3 regions of the Robertmurraya sp. FSL W8-0741 genome follow, and region 1 is predicted to be linked to each of the others. Evidence: riboswitches for the same ligand, from Rfam matches in the RefSeq annotation. Region 1 holds a riboswitch; each other region holds the start of a gene.
What was found. A riboswitch is a leader RNA that binds a small molecule or an ion and turns the genes downstream of it on or off. The one in region 1 is predicted to bind cobalamin.
Positions count from the first base shown of each region.

Region 1 (3,283 bases):
TCGTGCATCAATCATCAGTCTTATCAAAAGGTTCGGAGGTTATTCTTTTGAAAAAACATAACGGCAATCAACGGGAACTTGTATATGTTCATTTGAATGAAACAAAGCATTACGTCCTATCGTATGGGATAGAATTTGAAGAGTTTGCCCGCTCGCTTAAAGACTTCATGAACAATGTCCTCCTTTTAAAGCATCATTTTGATGACGGAGAATTCAATCTACATACGTTATTAGAATACGTTCCTCTTGAGCAAATGGAGAAGCTTATAAAGGATGACGTCTACGGGTATGGAGACTTCTGTTGGGTTGATTTTGAGGAAGAAGATGCACTGAACGAATTGTCGGGTCAGGAATTGGCGGAGCTTCTGTTCCTTGGTCATATGAAGGATGCTTTGCGAACTCCTTTTTATCAGCAATTGCGCAATCGCTTTGTTTATTTAGCTCACGATGATGGTTGGTGGAATAAAGTCTATTATCGAAATATGAAAGATTTCTACCACATGCTTGGAGAAGTGTTAGCAGCGAAAATGACCGATAGTAAACTTGCCAAAAACCTCCTTGGCATTAAAAAGAAAAGGCCATTTCCCCCGATTCATATGGAGTTAATCCTGAATATGAAGATTATGATGAAAGAAGGGATTCTGATCTCTATTCACGATAATGTACAAACAAGAACGGTGATAGAGATTCCTATCTGGGTGCTCGGTGATTTTGATAACATGGATGATATGTACGAGGAGTACGAGAAAATGGCAAAAGGAAAGCCGGATGCAAAGCTTGTATTTGATAAAAAAACACGTGAGTGGAAAATGTACGCAAGCTAGGAGGCGCTGAGGAATGAATGAGGAAAAAGAGAGGTTATGGCTGCCATTCCCTAGAGCGCTGACAAAAGCAACGTTTATTGAAAGAGCGAATCGGTTTATTCTCCACTGTCAATTGCCTGAAAAAGGCGAACTGGCCGTGGTTCACTTGGCTGACCCTGGAAGGTTAAAGGAACTTTTGCTGCCGGGGAAAACGGTGTGGCTTATGGATCATGATAACCCCGCGAGAAAAACGAAGTGGACAGCTATGCTATGTGAAAATGAAACGAATACAAGTTTTGTTTCCATTCATACCGCTCTCCCGAACAAGCTTGTTGAGAATGCGCTTAAAGCGGGAGTATTAAATGAGTTTGCCGGCTGGTTTTATAAAAAATCGGAGTATAAGCTGGGTAATTCTCGCTGGGATTTCTTGCTAGAAAATAAAGAAGGACAAGAGCTTCTTTTAGAGGTTAAAAGTGTAACATTAGCAGAAGGGGAGAAAGGAATGTTTCCAGATGCCGTCACTGCAAGAGGGACGAAGCATGTGCGCGAGCTTGCACAGCTTTCTAAATATTATGAAACGGCAATCCTCTTTATCGTTCAGCGCGACGATCTTTCTTATGTGACTGCTGCGAAACATATCGATCCTAAATTTGCTCAAGCTTTGAACGAAGCGAAGTCTGCTGGAGTGAAGCTTTATGCACGCTGCTGTCACATTACTGTTACTGGGATTGGATTAGGGAGTGCTATTCCGGTTAAGTTGGAATAGTTCGCAATTTGTTAACTTTTCTTGAAGCAAAATAGTGTATAATTTAAGCAACGGAAAATTTCATACTCTCTGAGTGTATTTTCATAGAACAAGATTGAAAATACCTCGTTTACAGTAATAGGTGTCTTTAAGGGAAATAAAGCTTACTCAGATGTCAATTTTGACTCCAGATGTGAAAAGTGCATTTTTCTCTTAGACTTAAAAGGGAAGTTGGTGAAAATCCAACGCGGTCCCGCCACTGTTAATGGGAGCATGCTGCAAATACCACTGTACATCGGTATGGGAAGGAGCAGACTTGCTATGACCATGAGCCAGGAGACCTGCCTATTTCGACTGCACCATAAACCTACGAGGATAGGGAGGTGTTTGGAAGCTATTTGTCACCAATGCTGCAAATCCAACATCTCCATTTCTTTATAATGGAGATGTTTTTTTATGCGATCCATTGGCACGCACAACAGACTACTTAATTTTGGAGGAAAAACAGATGAAGAAATGGTACTCAATTTTATTGCTACTCATGTTATCAATAGGAATTTTAGCAGGTTGCGGACAGTCCGAAAAACCCGCCGAAGAAAACAATGCGGTCGAGGAAACTGAGGGAAGTACGGAAAACGCCAATGAAGAAGCGTTTCCTGTAACGATTACCGATGCGATTGGTGAAGAGGTTGTAATTGAGTCGAAGCCGGAAAAAATCGTATCGTTAATTCCAAGCAATACGGAAATTGCCTTTGCTCTTGGTCTTGGAAACGAAATTGTCGGGGTTTCTGAGCATGATAATTTTCCTGAAGAAGTATTTGAAAAGGAAATAATCGGCGGTATGGAAATGAATGTTGAGAAGATTATTTCTCTTGCCCCGAATTTAGTCTTGGCCCACGCATCAAATGCTCATAATTCGACGGAAGGTTTGCAGCAATTACGAGATGCAGGCATTACAGTGCTTGTTGTAAATGATGCAGCGACGATTAATGAAATATATGAGTCGATTGAAATGATTGGAACTGCTACAGGTGAACAAGAGAAAGCGGAAGAGATTGTCAATAACATGAAAACGAAGATTGCAGAAATAGAGGAAAAAGCTGCTGAGATCTCCGAACCAAAATCAGTTATTGTTGAAGTTAGCCCTGCTCCAGACATTTTTGTTGTCGGTAAGAATACTTTTATGGATGAGATGCTCACCCTTATTCATGCTGAGAACGGTGCTGGGGATTTAGAAGGCTGGGTGAATTTGGACGAAGAAGCTGTCATTGAACGCAATCCGGACGTTATCATTACAACTTATGGATATTATACAGAAAATGCCGTTGACTTATTGCTTTCAAGAGAGGGTTGGCAGGATGTAGCTGCGGTGAAAAATAAGCAGGTGTATGATGTGCATTCAGATCTTGTAACTCGTTCTGGTCCAAGGCTTGCAGAAGGCCTTGAGGAGCTGGCAAAAGCGATTTACCCAGAAGTATTTGAGTGATCTGCTTAGTTTGGAGAGAAAACCATGAAAAGAATGGGTCAAAGAGCTTTTGCTTATATAATTGCGCTCGCTTTCTTGCTTATTGCCATATTATTAGGTATTTCAATCGGGACAGTTTCTGTTCCGATTGGAAATATCGTACAGATCATCGGTGCTGAAATTTTCCGTTTTATTTCTATTGATCATATTGATCCGATGCAAACGAATATCGTATTAAGTATTCGTTTACCAAGAGTTATTTTGGCAGGA
Region 1 is NZ_JBBOQG010000001.1:40,082-43,364, reverse strand. Features, by position in the region: gene NST02_RS00265 (hypothetical protein) at 48-824, shown strand; gene sfsA (DNA/RNA nuclease SfsA) at 838-1,569, shown strand; cobalamin riboswitch at 1,730-1,911, shown strand; gene NST02_RS00255 (ABC transporter substrate-binding protein) at 2,057-3,034, shown strand; gene NST02_RS00250 (FecCD family ABC transporter permease) at 3,059-3,283, shown strand, end outside.

Region 2 (3,283 bases), 4.7 Mb from region 1:
TCTTATGCATTCCTTAAAAAGGGGAGCCATCGCTCTAACAAGTGTAGTTTTATTTTCAACAAGTATTGTGGCAAATGCAGAAACAAGTCAAGGAATGATCACTTCTAGTCAAAACAAACTTCAGCAAAATGCTGAAAAGATAAATGAAAAAAAAGTTGAAAAGCAGGAAATAGCGGCTGAACTGCAAAATGTTCAAAAAGAGTTGAAAGCCATCGAGACGGAAATCGTAAAGACGACTGAAACGATCAATGCTCTTGAAGAAAAAATAAATAAAACGAAACAAATAATTGAAGATAAAAAAGAAGAAATCATTGTGCTTCAGGATAAGGTACATACCCGTAAAGAAGTAATGGAAGATCGGCTGGTTTCTTTGCAGCATAATGATCAGGTGAATGCGATTGTAGCCATTCTACTCAATGCTGAGAGTATTACTGATTTATTTGAACGGGTGTCAGCAGTTACGACGATCCTGGGAGCGGATAAAGATTTGCTAGAACAACAGAGAGCGGATCTTGCAAAGATTGAAGAAGAAAAAATAGCGATTGATCAACAAGAAGAAAACTTGGAAAAACAATATACCGAATTAGCTGCTAATCAAGCAACCTTGGATAACAGTTTGCAGAAAAGACAACAAGAATTGGCTGCTGTTCAAGCAAAATATGATGCGGTGAATAATGAGATCCATCTCGCGGAAAAAGAGAAGGAACTTTTTCAAAAACAATTAACTCAAGCTCAAAACAAGTTAAAACAAGAACGTCAAAATGCAGTTAAGACAGCTAATGTCGTTAATCAAAATAAAACACAGGCTAAAAGTAGGGCATCAAAGGAAAATAGCACCGTTAAAAATACCATGTATGTCACCGCTACTGCCTATAGTCATGAAAGTTCAAAAACAGGATTAACGTATATGGGTTATAATATTAGAAAAAATCCAAATATGAAATTGATCGCTGTAGACCCTTCTGTTATTCCACTCGGTTCCAAAGTATGGGTGGAAGGCTATGGTGAAGCGATCGCAGGTGATACGGGAGGTGCTATTAAGGGTCATAAAATTGACGTATTAATGCCAAACGATGCTCAAGCAATAAGATGGGGACGAAAAGTAGTTAAAATTTCTATATTAAATTAGTAACGACGAGGGCGCTTTAAGAAAAAGCGCCCTCGTCGTTTAGTTTATATGACTGTTTGATTAACTGTTCATTTTTCAACCAGGAGCGGCAATGATGTATGGGTGTAAATGGAGGAGGAAAAAACTTATGAATGATTTGCGAAAAACGGATCATTATAGATGAATTTTATGGATGAATTTGTTAGTATAAAAATATAAACAAAAATATAACGGTTTCAGGTAAAGGAAGTTGGTGAAAGTCCAACACGGTCCCGCCACTGTGAAAGGTTTAGCCTTAAGTCAGGTCATTTATCTGAAGATCGTGTAGAAAAAACAAAATGATCTCGAGGTAGGATCTTTTTGTTAACGGCGTAGTGAAAAGAACCTCACTATGCCTTTTTGTTTAAAATCACAATGTTGTGGTTTGTATGAAGTGAAGATGCTTCCAGCTGTCAAATTATTGACAGAAAAAGGGCCCTTATTGTAAAGTTGAGTTAGGCACAATGGCGTGTAAACAAAGCAAAGAAGCTTTATGGAAAGAAATTCTTTCTATTAAAGCTTCTTTTTTTTTATTTTCACGCAATTGCAAATTATCATTTACCTTTAGTTGCAGACTAAAAGGCATAGGTCTATTTGCCTGTTTAATAGATGGTAAATTTAGACCGAAATAGTGCATAGGGGGCCAAACTATTAAACCGTCTATCACAATTGGAGAACTCAAAGTTCAGCCGAAAAGAAGGTGGTAATATAAGGGGATTGGCAAACCTAATGAAAACTCCATGATTTAAGTTAGAAAGAAACATCGATTAAAGAAGATGAAATGACTTTTAGAAAGTGGGGAAAATAGTGAAATTCAAAAGTGTGAAAATGCGTACTCTATCATTAATTCTGCCGTTATTATTACTCATATTAGGGGCAATAATTGTTTTTTCTTATATCAGTTCAAAAAATATACTGGAGCAGCAAATTGAAGAGCGCATGAATAATCAACTGGAGAGTATTACAGAGACAATTGGCAAAAGCTTGGTAGCACATAGTAAAATACCAGAGTTAATCGCGAGACAAGTTGAAATATCCCCAAAGGATTACTCTTTAAGCACCTATGAAGAAATGTTATTAAATGCTATTCCGTCAAATGATTCAACGTTCGGTGGTGGAATATTCTTTGAGCCGTTCAAATATAAAAATGACGTTGAGTATTTCTCAGCATTTGCTTATTGGGACGAGGGTTCTATAAAAACAACTCAGGAGTACAGTGATTCAGCGTTCAATTATACGGCGCAGGATTGGTACACGATTGTCAAGGAGACTGATCAAAGTGTTGTATTTACAAGTCCCTATTTGGATACGAATGTTGATGTATCAATGGTTACAGCAAGTGCTCCATTTTATGATGATCAGGATAACTTCATGGGAGTCGCAACAGGCGACATTGATTTAAGTGAAATCCAAAAAATGATTCGTGATACGAAAGTAGAGGAAACCGGTTACTCCTTTTTAATAGATAAGAATGGGACATATATAGCAGATCTTGAAGCTGAAAAGGCAATGCAAGTAAACATACAAGACGATCCGAACACAGCGCTTGCAAAATTAGGAAATCAAATAGTTGAGAACGACGATGGAATTCTCCATTTTCAAGATCAGACAGGAGATTATTCACTGTTTTTTAAAAAAGAACCGCTTACAGATTGGACAATCGGCCTTGTCGTTCCAGATAAAGAATTATACGCTTCTTTGACATCATTATTTAGAAATCTAATGATTGTAAGTTTAATAGGAGTAGCGTTCGTAGTTGTCATTATTCTGTTTTATAGTAGATGGATCGTAAAAAATATAAACGATGTAAACGGAATGGCCGAAAAAATTGCAGATGGAGATTTGAGTTATACATTAACGACGAATAGTCAGGATGAGTTTGGTCAAATGGCAGCGCATTTAAATCGAATGAAAGATAATTTGGCAGAAATTATTCAAAAAGTTAGTTTACAGTCCCAGCAGGTTGCTGCTACTTCTGAACAGTTATCCGCCAGCGCTGAGGAGTCAAGCAAAGCTACTGAGCAAATTACGTTGGCTGTTCAGGATGTAGCAACGGGATCTGAACAACAAGTTGAAAATACAACGATTTCAACCAATCGGGCGAATGAAATATCAAATGTCATTGAGGAGGCCCTG
Region 2 is NZ_JBBOQG010000001.1:4,743,554-4,746,836, reverse strand. Features, by position in the region: gene NST02_RS23120 (3D domain-containing protein) at 5-1,129, shown strand; adenosylcobalamin (AdoCbl) riboswitch at 1,326-1,476, shown strand; gene NST02_RS23115 (hypothetical protein) at 1,587-1,814, opposite strand; gene NST02_RS23110 (methyl-accepting chemotaxis protein) at 1,955-3,283, shown strand, end outside.
Region 2: another riboswitch for cobalamin. It lies ahead of NST02_RS23110 (methyl-accepting chemotaxis protein); the one in region 1 lies ahead of NST02_RS00255 (ABC transporter substrate-binding protein).

Region 3 (3,283 bases), 3.6 Mb from region 1:
TTACCCCAAATGCTAGAATGTTTTCCTGCAGATTGACCCATCTAGACGATGTATATCCTTTGCGTTGAAAATAGTCTCCCGATTCCCATTCAGACCCTTTAAATAAGGAATACGCCCCTTTTTCTTTCGCTAATTCCATCGAAGCTTTAATCGTGTAAAAAGCGATGTCTTCATAGACTTCATCGGCATAATGAACAGCTTGAACTGATTCCCACTCGATTCCTTTTAAGGCAAGGAGATGATGCCAGCCAAATGTTCCAAGTCCGACAGCGCGATATTTCTCGTTCGTTGCTTTAGCTTGATGGACAGAAATATCATTTATATCAATCACGTTGTCTAGCATTCTCATTTGAATGGCAATTAATCGTTCTAAAACATTCGCTCTGATCGCGTTTGGTAAATGGATGGATGAGAGGTTGCAAACGACAAAGTCCCCGGGCTTTCTAATTATCACGATATTTCCATCTGCATCTGTAAATTCGCTTTGAATCGTAGTTGCTGACATGTTCTGACTAATCTCCGTGCACAGATTGCTGCAAAATATCGCTGTACGACCGCGTCCAAGCACATGCTTATTCGGGTTTTGCCGATTAACTTCATCGCGATAAAACATGTAAGGCGTTCCTGTTTCCAGCTGAGCAACCATGATACGAACCATAATATCCATTGCCCGGTATGATTTTCGGGGAAGAAGTGGATGGTTGACAGCCTCCTCATATTTTTGTGTGAAAAACTTTTCATCTGTTTCGTCGTAAAAATCCTCTAAACCAAGTGGATTTCCGTTTTCATCTTTCCAGCCCATTATTTGTTTTACTTGATGAGGACAGAAGGTATGCCATTCCCCGATACTTTTTCCATTTTCATCGACCTCTTCGATCTTTTTCATAAAAAGGTCAGGAATGGATACGCCTGTAAAAATATCGTGCGCTTTTCTTCGCTCGTCGCCATTATTCGTTTTTAAATCTAAAAAGCCATTCATAATATCTTTATGAAAAATATCTAAATAAATGGCGACAGCACCTTGCCGTTGACCAAGCTGATCGACGCTTACAGCAGTGTCATTAATTAAGCGAATCCAAGGGACAACCCCTGAAGAATTTCCTTTAAACTTTTTAATATCCGAGCCTAGCGCCCTTACTTTTCCATAGTAAATTCCGATGCCGCCTCCATCCTTACTCAATCGCGCAATATCCCAGTTGTTTAAGTAAATGCCGTCTAATGAGTCGTCCACTGTGTCAATAAAACAGGAGGATAGCTGACCATAGCTCTTACCGGCATTTGCTAGAGTCGGTGTAGCAACGGTCATATACAAGTTGCTTAAGGCCCAATACGCTTCTTTCACATACGACAATCGCTTTTGCCTTGCTTCATCTTTCATTAAGGTCATGGCGATGATCATGAACCGTTCCTGTGGAAGTTCATATACATTTTGATGATAGTCCTTTGCTAAATAACGATCGGCTAAAAGAAATAATCCCATATATGTAAAAAGGGTATCTTTATTTGGGTCAATTTCTTGGCCCAATTGTTCAATTTCCTCCTTGCTGTAGGCTTGAAGAAGATCGTTTGAGTAAATCCCGATGTCGCTTAAGTATTGAATGAGGTGAAAGAAATCGCCATATTTTTGCCTTGGTTCATACTTGCGAGAGGTTGCCGCTTTTTCGTAAAGCTCAAGCAGGAGCATATGTGCAGCAAGAAAAGTCCAGTTTGGTTCGATCATATCGACGTGATTTAATGCATATTGGAGAACCGTTTGCTTGGAAGTACGTTCATCTGTTGTAAGCAGTTGTTGCTCTATTTCCGTAACATTTAAGTTATATTTTTTTGCCGTGTTCTTCAGGGCTTCAAGAACCCTTTCATTTTTGGTTGCGAGTGTACTCATTGTTCAAAATCTCTCCCTTAATTTTTCGGAAGAGAGAAAGGTAACTAAAAAACCCACCTTCAAAAATGAAGATGGGTTAAAACGCTGATATTTAGTAGAAAAGGAACAAGCCTTTTTTGCTTAAACACCTTCGTTTTACCTTCCCAACTCCCGAAGAAGATAATGACGTATAAAAAAGGCAGGTCTCCTGACTTGTGCTTCATCCTACTTTAGGGCCTTCCCATCGAGATGATAGTGGCGTTCCCTATTTCGTCACACTTACAGTTGCGGGTACAGTTCTGGATTCTCACCAGATTCCCTATTAAGTCTATTACAGACACCTAATTTATCGGTTGTATACTATATATTGTGGTATATGGTTGTTACCCTTACTATATATGTAAGTTTGTTTTATTATAAGTGATCTATTTTAAAATGACAACCGTTTTAGCGATAATTTACGAATTGAACATCGATTGATAAATCGGCTTCTTTTATTGCGGCAATTATTGCCTGCAAGTCGTCGCGGCTTTTCGCTGTAACTCGGACTTGATCATCCTGCACCTGGCTTTTAACCTTTAAACCGCTATTTTTGATTAAAGTATTAATTTTTTTGGCGTTTTCTTTATCGATTCCTTGCACAAGCTTTGCCCGTTGTCTTACAGTTCCTCCAGAAGCACCTTCAATTTTGCCATAATCAAGATTCTTAATGGGAATGCCTCTTTTAATCATTTTACTGAGGAGAACATCCTTTAATTGTTCGAGCTTGTATTCATCATCTGATACAAGGACAAGTTCTTCATTATCAAGGGTTACTTTACTCTTACTTCCTTTAAAATCATAACGTGTGGAGATTTCTTTCATCGTTATATTAATTGCGTTCGTCACTTCGGAAAAATCTACTTTTGATACAATATCAAATGAGCTATCTTTTGCCATAATGAGCCCTCCTTTAAATACATGTATAATTTCCCTTCTAGGCACCATTATAGTAAAATATAGCAGTTCAAACAACTTTCGGAAAGACTACTTTCGCATGAAGTGTAAAATAGAGGAGTGTGTGACAATGGCTTTAAATGATTATGTAGGGCAGGTATTAACTTTAACTGTTGCAAGGTATGCCCAGTTTGGCTACTTTTTAACGGACGGAGAAGAAGATATTCTGATGCATGAAAATGATACGGAGCTTGAATTAAAAGAGGGCGATGAAGTAGAGGTTTTCTTGTATGCTGATTCCCATGGGCGAGCCTCAGCAACATCAACGATTCCGAAAATCAAAGTGGGCGAGTATGGCTGGGCAAAGGTTAGTGATACAAAGCCGGGACTCGGTGTATTTTTAGATATTGGCATCAATAAGGATATGCTTTTAGGGGAAGAGGATTTACCAACGAAGAAGTCCGTTTGGCCAGCGGTCGGAGATTT
Region 3 is NZ_JBBOQG010000001.1:3,636,348-3,639,630, reverse strand. Features, by position in the region: gene NST02_RS17590 (ribonucleoside-diphosphate reductase subunit alpha) at 1-1,882, opposite strand, end outside; cobalamin riboswitch at 2,043-2,221, opposite strand; gene NST02_RS17585 (YajQ family cyclic di-GMP-binding protein) at 2,309-2,800, opposite strand; gene NST02_RS17580 (CvfB family protein) at 2,928-3,283, shown strand, end outside.
Region 3: another riboswitch for cobalamin. It lies ahead of NST02_RS17590 (ribonucleoside-diphosphate reductase subunit alpha); the one in region 1 lies ahead of NST02_RS00255 (ABC transporter substrate-binding protein).